DNA from 2 places in the uncultured Haliea sp. genome. Region 2 is predicted to be linked to the other one. Evidence: predicted binding sites of a transcription regulator. Region 2 holds the regulator's gene; the other holds the start of a gene.
What was found. The regulator sigma-54, encoded in region 2, starts transcription at its own class of promoters, with help from an activator protein. The targets are predictions, from matches to a motif close to TGGCACANNNNTTGCNNT.
Positions count from the first base shown of each region.

Region 1 (6,542 bases), on a different contig from region 2:
ATCCCGGGCACGCCCGTGCATCGCCAGCATGGGAAACGGCACTGCGGCAAGCGCTGCGCGCTCGGCCTCGGTCAGGGGCTCGCGGTCGGCCGCCGTGAGCCAGCGCGCGCGATCACCCGTGCGATAGCGAATCATGGGCACAGGCGCCTCGCGGTCGAGCATGGTGATCACCAGGTCACCCACGCCGTCCGCCCCTGCGTCTACAATCTCCACGTAGCTGCGCAACGGGTTGAAGCAGAAGTAGGACGGCAGGGGCTGGTCGGGATTCTGTCGATGCAGGGCGCGACGCAGGGCAATGGTTTCGGACGTTTCGAAAAACAGGTTCAGCCCCAGCTCACCCACGCCCATGGAGCTGCCAATCAGTGTGCCACCCGGCTCGTCCAGGGGTACCTGCAGGGCGGCGGCGAGATAGCTTCTATAGTCCTCGGAGAACATTTCTTCGCCGAGAATGACGTTCATGCGCAACTGCGACCAGTCGAATGCCTGCTCGGCCGCATAGTCCAGCAGGCGCTTGCAGAACAGCGGGTCAGTGCAGAGGATGGCCTGGTCAAACAGCGGGCCCGCCTGGCGGAGGATCGCCAGCGCCATGTCCTCGCGAACGCTGACATTGGCGACGCAGACCGTATTGGAGGTGAACACCACACCCATCGGCAGGCAGTTCACCAGCAGGGTAGACCGCTGGTCGATGCCAAACGCCTGCTGCAGACCGAGGTCGATGTCGTCGGGGGTCAGGTGATGCTGTCGGCGGGTGCTGACGCCAAAGGCAAAGTTGCTGCCGCCATGGCCGGAGCTGGTGAGCACGCCGGCCAAGGCAGTGGGTGGCACCTTGTCGACCATGAGCTGCTGGATGGGGAACCGTTCGAAGAGGTCGGCCTTGGTGAGGATGGGCGCGCGCTGCAGCACCTGTTCACCGCTGGCGCACTGCTCCGCTCTTACCCCGGCCTCCTCCAGCAGGGTGCGATAGGCCGTGCAATGACGCGCCGCGCGCTGAAACACCGCGGGCAGGCGCTTGCGACCCGCAGCAAGGAGTTTTTCCGGCGTCTGCCGCGCAAGCAGGGACAACAGTACAGTGCGTTTGAGTCGGCTCAGGCGTGACATGAAAAGGGTCGAGTCGCTGGCAAGCGCATCATCACGGTCCGCTGCGGAACCACCACAGCAAGGCCGGATTGGAGGCCTCAAGTGCCTCCTCCAGCTTGCGCAAGTCGCCAAGGTAGGGCGTTACCGGGCCGTAGTAGTCGCTTTCCGGGCCAATGGGGGTGAAGTCGAACCCGTAGATCCGCAGTACGCGAGCCAGGCCCTTTTCCATGGCCGCATACCAGTAGCGGATGCCGTTTTCACAGCTGAAGCGGTAGATTTGCCGGTACAGACCGAGCACCAGCAAGGGGGCATTGACACGCTTCTCGCCGCGCGGTGATTCGTCGACGGCGCCCGGGCCTTTCAGGTGCGACTCGTTGATCCCCCACAGGCTGTCACCGGCACGCCGCCGGTACTCGCGCTTGACCGCAAGGCGCGACACCTCACCTGATTCTGCTGCCGGCGGTGGCTCAAAGTCGGCAAAGGGCGGGCAGTGCTCAAAGAACGGCAGCCGCTCGCCCTCCACAGGCATCACCAGGCGTGCGGTGCCCGCCACCACACCCTCGGCGTTGGTGGCGGAAAAATGTGCGGACCGCGCATCGTAGATGTCCGTTTCGAGGCCATCGGGGTAGCGGGCGGCGTTCAGGAAGTGGCACTCCAGGCAGTAAATCTGGTAGCGCAATGCATAGAGATCGGAGAGTTCCGCGGTTTCACTGCCACGATCATAGGAGTGGAGCGAAAAGTATTTCGCCAGGGCTCCCAGCGATGCTGCCGCGTCGCGATCCATTGCTGTCTCCACTAAGACGTTTTCATTATCTCTGGAGCATAGCACCAATCGGTGGCACGCCCGAAGACAAACGACAACTGAGGTAAAGCTAAAGCGTCGAGTCCAGCCAGTGTAGCAGTGTGGGATTCACCTGCGCCAGCCGCCGTTGCAGGGCGGAGAGTTCCAGCAGGTAGGGCGCAACCGGGCCGTGGTAGTCAACCGACGGGCCGATACGCTCAAACTCAACTCCAATGCGACTCAACATGCGCACCAGGGGCCGTTCCATGGCCGCATACCAGTAGTCGACACCCTGCTGCAGGCTGTATTGGTACATTTCCCGGTACACAGTAAGGATGACCGTACCGGTGTCTCCACCCCCGGGCGGGGTCCGGCAGCGCTGGTTGAGGACCAGGCGCGACACCTCCCCGGCGCTATGCGAAGGAGGCAGCGAGGCATTTTCGAAGAGCGGGCAATGTCGCTGGAACGGGAAGCCTGCACCCGCTGCATCCAGCACCAGCCGCACTGAACCCGCCACCTCATCGTCGCGGTCAAAAGCCGCGAAGCACCTGGCACGCGAGTCGTAGTCGTCGCGTTCAAGCCCCTCTGGATAGTCCGCCGTGGGCAGGAAGGCCCTCTCCTCACAATACACGCTGTAGCGCAGCCGATAGATCCGGCGCAGTTCCTGTGGGTGGGTGACTATACGGGTACTCAGCCAGTGTTCCGGACGGAACGCCTTGGAATTGGTCATAAAAGGATCTTGCCTTCTGAGTGGCCTTGCGCTGTTGGGTTTTGTGGAAATGACCCCTCGTATCCCGCCAAGGCCGGAGCCATGTTACGAGATTGCGGCAGCTGCGGAAAGCGGCTGTCAGGAATTTTTACACCAGGGCGGGAGACAGGCGATAGAGCGATAGGGGGGAACTCTCAACCCATTGTTTTTGCTCATTTTATTTTTATTGGCACGTGCATTGCTTTACAACTCGTGCGACGGCGGCCAGGCCACAACCACTGGCCGGACGCTAACACTCCGATACCCCCAGGGCACTGTCGGAACACAATACCAGGAGATTCATGATGAAAACGATGATCAAGACAGCAGGCGCAGCGAGTCTCCTCGCGATGGCCGTAGCTGGTACTTCCGCGGTGGCAGCGCCGCTTGCGGAGCTGGGTTTCAGCCAGCACGCGGGCTTTGGTGAGCCAACATTCTTCGGCACTTCACTGCAGTACAAGCCTGCAAGCGATGTGGTCAACACCGACCCGCTTGCGCCAGCCGGCACCCTGACCAGCTTTGCTTGGGAAGGCGCTAACGACCCCGTTGAGTCGTCGATCGCCATTGTGTCGTACAATAACGGCAACGCGCCGACTGCGGATCTGGATGGTACGCCCCTGCGCTACACATCCACCTTCGCCGTCGATGGTGACGGGCAGTGGAATGAAGGCGATTGGTGGGTTATCGACACCATCACGCAGACCAACAGAACACTGACCACTCTCGGTGGTGCTGTCGTTGACCCGCTGTGGGTTGTCGACACGCTGGCAAACCTGCGCATCTACGCTGATGCCGCGCGTACTGATCTGGCCTATGCTGACCCCACCACCAACAACAGCATCAGCTTCAACGAAACGCTGAATACCAGCACTGAAGCAGCCTGCGCAGGCCTCAACCCGCTCGAAACGCTGTGCGATGACATCTTCACCGCATCATCCGACGCGTTTGCACCGGTTTCTTTCGTTCGCGACGGTTACCGTTACGACCTCAGCTTCACTCTGTTCGCCGGCACTTCTACTGACAACGGCGTTCCTTCCGGCACCTCAGAAGTTGTTCTGAACCCAGACGGTACTATCACTGTGTACACGCCTGAGTTCAACCCCGGCACCAGCTCTATCCATGTAGCGATGAGCTACATGGCGACGGCAGTTCCCGAGCCTTCAGTTCTGGGGCTGTTCGGCGCAGGTATGCTGGCGTTGGGCTTTGCCGGTCGCCGTCGCAAGAAGGCCTAAGCCGATCCCAAAGGCCCATGCGTGCCCTGTATCGGGCTAACGAATGAGTCCCTCAAGTTGAAAACGGCCCGAAAGGGCCGTTTTTTTTGCTTGCACCAAGAGCAGCGCAGGACCGAATGTATCCACCAGTACCCAAGACTGTTAGCACCATGCCGCAGCGGATAATCCGCGGGAAGCGACAAGTGTTTCAGGCGTAGTCGGTGTTTTTGTTATAGCATCCCCAGATTCGAAAAGCCGGGGACGATCCCAGCAAGTGAAGAGAAAACAAAAAATCAAACGCATACTCGTACTCGATGCCGACATGGTCAGCGCCCTGACTATAGCCCGCTCGCTGGCGGCCAGGCACTTCGTCGTCGATGTCGCAAGTGCCAAAGCCGCACCAATTGCCGCCTACTCAAATTCAGTGGCCGCACACTTTCAATACCCAGACCCGCTGCTGAATGAAGAAGATTTCCTGGCGTGGCTACAAGAACACATACACCATGCGCCCTACGCACTTGTCATTCCGGTAACAGAACGCAGCCTGGTGCCCCTCGCCCACGCTCGGGACCGGTTCCAGGAAACCTGCCTGGCAATAGCTGATGACGACAGCCTTCAGTTGGTTCTGGACAAGGCGGCAACCTTCTCGCTTGCCGAGCGGATCGGCGTGTCCACCCCACAGAGCCTTTATATCTCAAGCATCGACGAGTTACCGGCGTTGCTGCCGCAACTGCGCTTTCCGGTGGTGGTAAAACCCAGCCATTCCGTATCCGGGGGCGCCGCGGGTTACTCCAAGCGCAACGTCAGCTACGCGATTGACGAAGCTGAATTGATCCTGCAGTGCAAGGCGTGCCTCCGACACTCTTCAGTTATTCTGCAAAGCTACTTCCGCGGTCTGGGCGCCGGTGTAGAACTGATTGCCAAGCAAGGCGAGATCCTTTACGCCTTCCAACATCTGCGCTTGCACGAAGTCCCATTGACGGGCGGCGGTAGCAGCTTCCGCATGAGCACCGAACTTGAGCCCAGGCTCCTTGACGCAGCAACCAGGCTGATCCGGGAAATTCGCTGGACGGGTGTAGCGATGGTCGAGTTCAAGTGGAACCCGGCCACCAAAGAATACTGCTTGATGGAGATCAACGGACGTTTCTGGGGTTCCCTACCACTCGCCATGGCCGCCGGCGCCGATTTTCCAGCGATGCAGGCAGAGCTGTCATTGACCGGTGAACTTGGCACCTACCCCCCATACCGGCGCGGTGTGTATTGTCGAAACCTGCCTAGCGACGTCATGTGGCATGAGATGGTATTCCGCAGTCGTAGCGACCCAATCACCCAGGTTCCCTCGTTTGGCCGTGTATTGAAGGACTTGAGCAAGACATTCTCGCTCAAGCACCACTTCGACACTCAGAGCCTGAGTGACCCACTTCCAGGCCTGATTGAAATCACACGTCTGATAACGAACTATGGTCGCAGACTTCATGACATGCTCGCTGAGAAGATGTTCACACTTTCACAGCGTTTGCTTTGGCGCAATGGCACGGTTCGTGAGAGACTCCGGGAGTCAAAAACAGTCCTGTTCATATGTTATGGCAACATCAACCGTAGCGCGCTTGCGCAATCACTCATGACGGCCCAACTGCCCGCCGCTTCCAAACTGAAGGTGCTCTCGGCAGGCTTTCACAGGGAGGAACAGCGCCCCGCAGACCCGCGTATGGTGCGAGTGGCAGCAGCGCAGGGCGTAGACCTGACTCGTTCCCGGTCACGTCTGGTCGGCGACCGACTCTTGGCAGAAAGCGACATCATATTTGTGATGGAAAGGGATCATCGAAAGCGGCTGGTCGCGCTCAACCCAAAGGTGGCGAACAAGACTTTCTCGCTGGGCGCCTGTCTGACCGGGCCTAAACGGCTGCACGCCGAGATCGCAGACCCCTACAATAAATCCGAAACCGCCTATCGCGCATGCTTTCATGATATTCAACGTGCAGTAGCCTGCGTTGTAAGGCAATTGCCCCCCCATCATGCCGACCACTGAAACCCACAACAGGACCACCCCCGCCGGGGAAGAGAAGCTGAGCCAGCGCCCTTTTTTTTCCGTGGTCTTGCCGACACGCAATCGACCTGAGCTGTTCGAAAGAGCACTGGAATCGGTACTGAAACAGTCATTCCAGAACTTTGAGGTGCTGGTCGTTAATGATGGCTCTGATGATGGCAATCTAGAGCGCTACAAAGAACTGGAAACAACGTCAGACCCGAGAGTACGGTGGCACTACCAACCCCAGAGGCCCAATGGCCATGGACCCAGCTACTCGATCAACACCGGTGCTCAATTGGCGCGGGGGCTATACCTGTGCATCCTGGATGACGATGACAGTTGGGATGCAGTGGACCACCTGCAAAAAGCCCACGCCGCCATCAACGCTACAGGCACAGTGGATGCTTATTACAGCAACCAAACCGCCTACAGTGCGGATGGCAAACCCGTAAAGGGGGCGTTGTGGCTAAACGCTCTGGAGAAAAGACTACCGCGACCAGGTGTCACCCAACCGGTAGATGCTGAATTCCTTCTCAGCTGCCCCGGCTTTCCGCACCTTAATTGCAGTATCATTAAACGCGAGCTCTACCTTGGAATCGGCGGCATGGACGAGGGTATCCGCTACGAATGTGAAGTCGACTTGTACCTGCGCACGCTGGATGCCGCGACACTCATCCTCTACAACCCGACTATCAT
Region 1 is NZ_CAXBAE010000008.1:126,580-133,121, reverse strand. It holds gene AACZ17_RS11095 (hypothetical protein) at 1-1,098, opposite strand, end outside; gene AACZ17_RS11090 (PEP-CTERM/exosortase system-associated acyltransferase) at 1,130-1,861, opposite strand; gene AACZ17_RS11085 (acyl-homoserine-lactone synthase) at 1,950-2,588, opposite strand; gene AACZ17_RS11080 (THxN family PEP-CTERM protein) at 2,912-3,838, shown strand; gene AACZ17_RS11075 (ATP-grasp domain-containing protein) at 4,092-5,846, shown strand; gene AACZ17_RS11070 (glycosyltransferase family 2 protein) at 5,833-6,542, shown strand, end outside.
Region 1: the regulator sigma-54 is predicted to act here: its motif matches at 2,795-2,812, upstream of AACZ17_RS11080 (THxN family PEP-CTERM protein).

Region 2 (6,542 bases):
TGGCACGCCTGCTCGCGGTGTTGAGCACCGGCGCGAAGGTGTCGGTATCTTCTGCCAGGCCCGCCATCGACGTCAGCGAGTGATCGGCGTCTTCGCGGATCACGTCGACCACGTCGTCAATGGTGATACGGCCGAGCAGACGTCCGTCATCGTCCACTACCGGGGCCGAGACCCAGTCATTGCGCTCGAACAGGCGCGCCACTTCATCGTCCGGCATGGAGGCGGGAATCGGCGGAACATCGGTGAGCATCATTTCCCGCACAGTGGCCGAGGGGTCGGACACCAGCAGCGTGTTTAGCGGCAGCAGGCCGATAAACTGGTCATTGCGATTGACGACAATCAGATTGTCGGTCATGGCGGGTATCTCGGTGTGCCGGCGCAGGTAGCGCAGCACCACATCCAGCGTCAGGGGCGGGCGGATGGTGATGGTGTCCGTGCTCATCAGGCCGCCGGCAGTGTCGTCCGGATAGTTCATGACCTGTTCCAGGCGGGCGCGGTCCCGGTGGTCCATCGAGTCGAGAACTTCGCGCGTTATCCGGTCCGGGAGCTGTTGCAGGATGTCGGCGAGGTCGTCGTCCTGCAGGTGTTCGGTAATCTGCGCGACTTCCGCCGCATCCATGTCGCTGAGGAAATGCACCCGGAGCTCGTCGCCGAGCTCATTGATGACGTCGCCTTCGTTCTCCAGTTCCACCATCTGCCACAGGATGTGGCGGAATTTGGGCGGCGAAGACTCCAGCAGGTGGGCGACATCGGCAGCAGGCAGTCCATTGAGCATGCGTTTGACGTCAGCGAACGTGCCACTCCCCAGTGCCTGGGACAGGCGTTCGAGTCTTGCCTGTGATGATGAGGGCTGCGCCATGGCTTACGGGTCCGCGGAAAAGGTGCTGGTGGCAATGCAGCGCAGATTATCCGGCAAAGCGCCGGGCGTAACAATGTGGCGGGGGGTCAGTGTGACCTATTCACCTTCATCAAACCGGTTTTCGACCAGCGTGCGCAATGCCTCCAGGGCAGCTTCCTCGTCGTGGCCATCGACCTCGATGTCGAGCACGGTGCCTTGCCCTGCCGCCAGCATCATGATGGACATGATGCTTTTGCCGTCGACCATCTCGCCATTGCGGCCCGCCCGTACAGTGCTGCTGTAGGCCGCAGTACAGCTCACGAACTTGGCGGCGGCGCGTGCATGCAAGCCGAGTTTGTTGATGATGGTGAGTTGCGCTTGAATCACGGTTACTGCAGTTCCCGGTGGCGAATATGAACCTGCGGGTACCGCTCCTTGTAGTGCCGGTAGAGCCTGGCCGCAAGATATACTGACCGATGTTGACCACCGGTACAACCGATCGCCACCGTCATGTAGCTGCGGTTGCTGTCCCGGTACTGCGGCAGCCAGCGATCCAGGTAGTCACAAATGCTCTCGAACAGCTCGCCGGTCATCGGCTGTGCTTCGAGGAAGTCCTGCACTTCCGTGTCCAGTCCATTCTGCAGACGCAGTTCTTTCACCCAGTGGGGGTTGGGCAGCATGCGCACGTCGAACACCAGGTCGGCATCCGTGGGCACGCCGCGTTTGAAGCCAAAGGACTGGATCAGCACTGACATGCTGCCCGAGCTCTCGCCGATCAGTCGCTGCCGTACGGCATCCCGCAGTTCGTAGATGGTCAGCTGGCTGGTGTCCAGTACCAGCGCGGCGGCGCTGGCGATGGGTTCAAGCAACTCGCGCTCGCGCTCGATGGCTTCTGCCAAAGGCATCTGTTCGCCACTCAGGGGGTGTTTGCGCCGGGTTTCGCTGAAGCGCTTGATGAGCACGCTGTCCTGCGCGTCCAGAAACAGGATCTCGCTGTTCACACTGTCCGGTAACGCGTCGACGATGGCGTTGAAGTCCTCGAGATTGCGCCAGGCATTGCGTGCATCAATGCACACCGCGGCGCCGCGGAAATGCTCAAATCCCGGGCGGCTGGCCTCATCGACCAGGGCGGGCAGCAGGGCGGCAGGGAGGTTGTCGATACAGTAAAAGCCCTCGTCCTCCAGCTGATGCAGGGCGGTACTTTTGCCCGACCCGGAGCGGCCTGAAATGATCACCAGGTGCATGGCGCGGGTCAGGCCTGCCACTCGGTCGCCCGCCGGAACAGCGTGGCACTGTCGGGGGCATCGCGCAATGCGTCGCAGAAGCTGGACTGGCTGAACAGGCGGGCGATGCGCGCCAGTATGTCGAGGTGGGCCTGGTGGGCCTCTTCAGGCACCAGAAGCACAAACAGGATATCCACCGGCAGGTCGTCCGGTGCGTCAAAGTCAATCGGCTCCTCCAGTGTGACCAGGCAGCCGATGGGCTGACTGCAATTGGCGATGCGGCAATGCGGGATGGCAATACCGGCACCCAGACCGGTACTGCCCAGGCGCTCGCGCGCGATGAGCTGGGCGAAGATATCCGCCTCGGCAAGCTCCGGACTGGTGTCGCTGACCACACTGGCCAGCGTTTCAAAGAGCCTTTTTTTACTGCTGCCGGGGGCACGGCAGACCGTGCGCCCCGGCGTCAGCAGTTCAGAAAGAACGTGCATGAAAGTTCCTAACGGGCTCGCGCCTTTTCCTTGTGTTTGATGAGCTGGCGGTCGAGCTTGTCGGCCAGTGCGTCAATCGCTGCATACATGTCCTCTGACTCCGCTGCGGCAAAGATGTCCGCGCCTGAAATGTGCACGTTGGCCTCGGCCTTCTGCACCATTTTTTCCACAATCAGGGTGACTTCGGTATTGGTTATCTGGTCGAAATGTCGCTGCAGGCGCTCGAACTTACTCTCCACATATTCACGCAGCGCATGGGTAACCTCTACGTGGTGTCCGCTGACGTTCAATTGCATACCTGACTCCTTCTTCTCATGAAAGCCGGGCTTGTCGCCCGGAACCGGTGTGCCGCGCTCTGCCGGCGGCAACCTGACCACGTACTGCCGGGCAGTACACTGATAGTCTAGACCAATCTCTTGCGCTCATTGGAGGGCGGGATCATCAACATCTCGCGATATTTCGCCACCGTGCGGCGCGCCACCTGCAGACCCTGCTCCTCCAGCACGGCGGCAATCTTGCTGTCGCTGAGCGGTTTGCGCGGGTTTTCCGCCGCCACCAGCTTGCGAATCAGCGCCTTGATCGCGGTGGAAGAGGCCTCGCCACCTTCAGTGGTGCCCACGTGGCTGGAGAAGAAATATTTCAGTTCGAAAATACCCCTCGGCGTGTGCATGTACTTGCGTGTTGTGGCGCGGGATATGGTCGATTCGTGCATCTCGATGGCGTCCGCAATGTCATGCAGCACCAACGGCTTCATGGCCTCTTCGCCATACTCAAGGAAATTGCGCTGGTGTTCCACGATCTTGCTCGCCACTTTCATCAGTGTTTCGTTGCGGCTGTGCAGGCTTTTCAGGAACCAGCGGGCTTCCTGCAGGTTGTCCTTCAGGAAGGTGTTGTCGGCACTGCTGTCGGCGCGACGTATCAGGCTGGCATAGCTGTCATTGATGCGCAGCTTGGGCGCAATGTCAGGGTTGAGCTCGACCACCCAGCGGCCGTTGCGCTTGCTCACGAAAACATCAGGCACCACATACTCCGTGGTGTCTTCGCCAACGCTCTGCCCCGGGTTTGGATCCAGGGTGCGGATCAGGTCCAGCACCTCTTTCAGCTGGGCTTCGCTGAGGCGCATGCGACGCATGATCTGCTTGTAGTCGCCGCTGCCCAGTTGTGCCATGTGCCGGCTGATCATCAGCCGAGCCTGTTCCACGCAGGGCGTACCCGGGGGAAGCTGTTGCAGCTGCACAAGCAGGCATTCCTGCAGGTCGCGTGTACAGACACCGGCCGGCTCAAACTGCTGCAGGCAGTGCAGCACCGCCACGACCTCGTCGAGGTCGATGTCCAGATCCGGCGTCAGCGACTCATGGATATCCTCGATACTGCTCTGCAGGCGTCCGTTGGCGTCGGTCGCATCGATAATGGCCATGGCGATGATGCGATCAGTGTCCGACAGGCGAGTGAGGTTCAGTTGCCAGAGCAGCTGGTCCTGCAGACTGTCGCGGGCGTTGTTGCGCGCGTCAAAATCGCCGTCAAACCCATCCTCTCCCTGGCTCGCGGGGGCCGAGGAGGAGGGCAGCAGGTCATCCCACTGGGTGTCGACAGGGAGTTCATCGGGGAGGGTGTCGGTTTGCCATTCGTCAGCGCTAGCGGCGACGTCGCGCTCTGCCTGTTCCGGAGTGGCTTCTCCGGTGGACTGGCTGTTCTCGGTCGCCAGCGCGCGGGCTTCAGCCTCGGCGTCGTAGTCGTCCTCGGCAAGTTCCAGCAGTGGGTTACTGTCCAGCGCCTGCTGGATCTCCTGCTGCAAATCCAGGGTGCTCAGCTGCAGCAGCTTGATGGCCTGTTGCAGCTGCGGCGTCATTGTCAGCTGTTGGCCAAGCTTGAGTTGAAGCGACTGTTTCATCAACGTACTGGATTCATCCCGGGTACCGCCGCGGGTTGGCTGTGATGCCAGTGTAGCGCTGGCGCAGGTAGCCGCGCAACAGAATGGCGCGAAATTTGCTTGCGGGATTGTGGAGGCGCGGGGCAGGGGTGAGGCCCTGCGTCAAAGCCTGAAGTGCTCGCCCAGATAGACCTTGCGCACGCGGGGGTTTTCCAGCACTTCCTGGGCATTTCCCTCGGCGATGATATGCCCCTCGCCGACGATGTAGGCACGCTCGCAGATGTCGAGGGTTTCGCGGACGTTGTGGTCTGTGATCAACACGCCTATGCCGCGCTTGCGCAGATGAATGATGATGTCCTTGATATCGGAAACCGAGATCGGGTCCACGCCGGCGAAGGGTTCGTCAAGCAGGATGAAGTCGGGCTCGGTCGCCAGTGCGCGGGCGATTTCCACGCGGCGCCGCTCGCCTCCGGACAGTGCCTGGCCGAGGCTGGTGCGCAGGTGAGTCAGGTGGAACTCCTCCAGCAGCCGGTCGCAGTGTGCCAGTCGCTCGGCCTTGCCCAGGTCGGGCCGCGTTTCGAGAATCGCGAGCAGGTTGTCCTGCACGCTCAGCTTGCGGAAAATGGAGGCCTCCTGGGGCAGGTAGCCAAGCCCGCGGCGCGCCCGGTCGTGCATCGCCAGTGACGTGATATCTTCGCCATTCAGTTCGATGCGCCCGGCGTCTGCCGTGATAATGCCAACCACCATGTAGAAGCAGGTGGTTTTACCTGCCCCGTTGGGGCCCAGCAGACCGACCACCTGCCCACTGGAAATCTCCAGCGAGACGTCGATGACCACCTTGCGACCCCGGTAGGCCTTGGCCAGGTTACTCGCCCTGAGTTGCGCCACGCTGCGCCTCTTGTTCGTCGCCTTCCAGCACCTCGGCGGGGATGACGACCTCGACCCGGCCGCCGTCCTCGCGCCGACCGGCGTCGGCCCTGACCCGCTGCTCCGCCATGAAATAATCGATGGTATTGCCGGTAACAATCGAGCCGTCCTGCTCAATCCGCGCTTCGCGGCTGAGTTTCACCCGCTCCTGGGATTTGAAATACTCGATGCTGAGCGCTGCTGCGTGAATAACCGCCTTGTCGGCCGCCGGCTGCTGCTGCATACGCGCCGGGCTGCCTTCCGCCACGATGCGGTCAGCGGCCTCTCGGCCATGGAAGATGGTGAGCTTGTTGGCCTGGATCTGCAGGCTGCCCTGTTGCAGACGCACGTTTCCCGTGTATTCGGTAAAGCCCTCGCGCTCATCGCGCAAGGCCTGATCAGCACTGATTCGAATTGGCTGCTCGCGGTCGCTGGGCAGCGCCTGTGTGGCGCTGGCCAGCAGCAGGCTGATCACCGCAAGCCCGATGCTGAGTGCACGTGGGCCAATGCGACTCCCCTCAGGAGCCTTCCGGAACATAGATCCCCTCCACGCCGGGCATCAGGCGTATGGTTTGGCGCTTCAGGTCTGCGAACATCCCGTCGGCGGTAAGTACATTGTTGCCCTGGGTCACCCTGACCGGGACCTTGGACCTTGCGGTGCGCTGTTTCAGGTTGAGGGTCATGGCGCTGGTTTCCAGAACACCCCCGGCCTTGTCATCAGTCAGCACCACGTCTTTGCGCAATATCAGTATGCCAGTCCGGTGCTTGAGCCGGCCGCGCGTGGCACTGGCCGACCAGGTCTGGTTGTTGCCGTCATGCGAGTAGAACCTTGGCTGCTCCAGATCTGAGACCTCATCGTCACCCCGATGTTCCACACGCACGGCCTCCATGACATGGGCGAGGTTACCGTCTTCCGCATAGGTCAGGCTGCGCGAGTCTAGCAGATAGGTCTGTACAATATCTGCCTGTTGCGCCACGGGTCTGCGCTCCAGCGGACCACCGCCCGTGATGCCCAGGTAGCACGCCACTACGCCGACCAGCACCGCCGCGAGAAGCCATGGACGCCTGCGTCGCTCCATCAGCGGAACTCTGTGAGCAGGTCGTCCCACTGCCCGCGTGCCTGCAACAGCCACTCGGCGGCTTCCCGCACGGCCCCCGCACCACCCGGGGCGCGGCTGCACCAGTCTGCGGCGGCGCGCACCTCCGGCACGGCATCG
Region 2 is NZ_CAXBAE010000001.1:480,742-487,283, reverse strand. It holds gene mgtE (magnesium transporter) at 1-859, opposite strand, end outside; gene AACZ17_RS02270 (HPr family phosphocarrier protein) at 956-1,225, opposite strand; gene rapZ (RNase adapter RapZ) at 1,228-2,082, opposite strand; gene ptsN (PTS IIA-like nitrogen regulatory protein PtsN) at 2,091-2,549, opposite strand; gene raiA (ribosome-associated translation inhibitor RaiA) at 2,558-2,845, opposite strand; gene AACZ17_RS02250 (RNA polymerase factor sigma-54) at 2,953-4,440, opposite strand; gene lptB (LPS export ABC transporter ATP-binding protein) at 4,582-5,307, opposite strand; gene lptA (lipopolysaccharide transport periplasmic protein LptA) at 5,285-5,863, opposite strand; gene lptC (LPS export ABC transporter periplasmic protein LptC) at 5,844-6,404, opposite strand; gene AACZ17_RS02230 (HAD hydrolase family protein) at 6,404-6,542, opposite strand, start outside.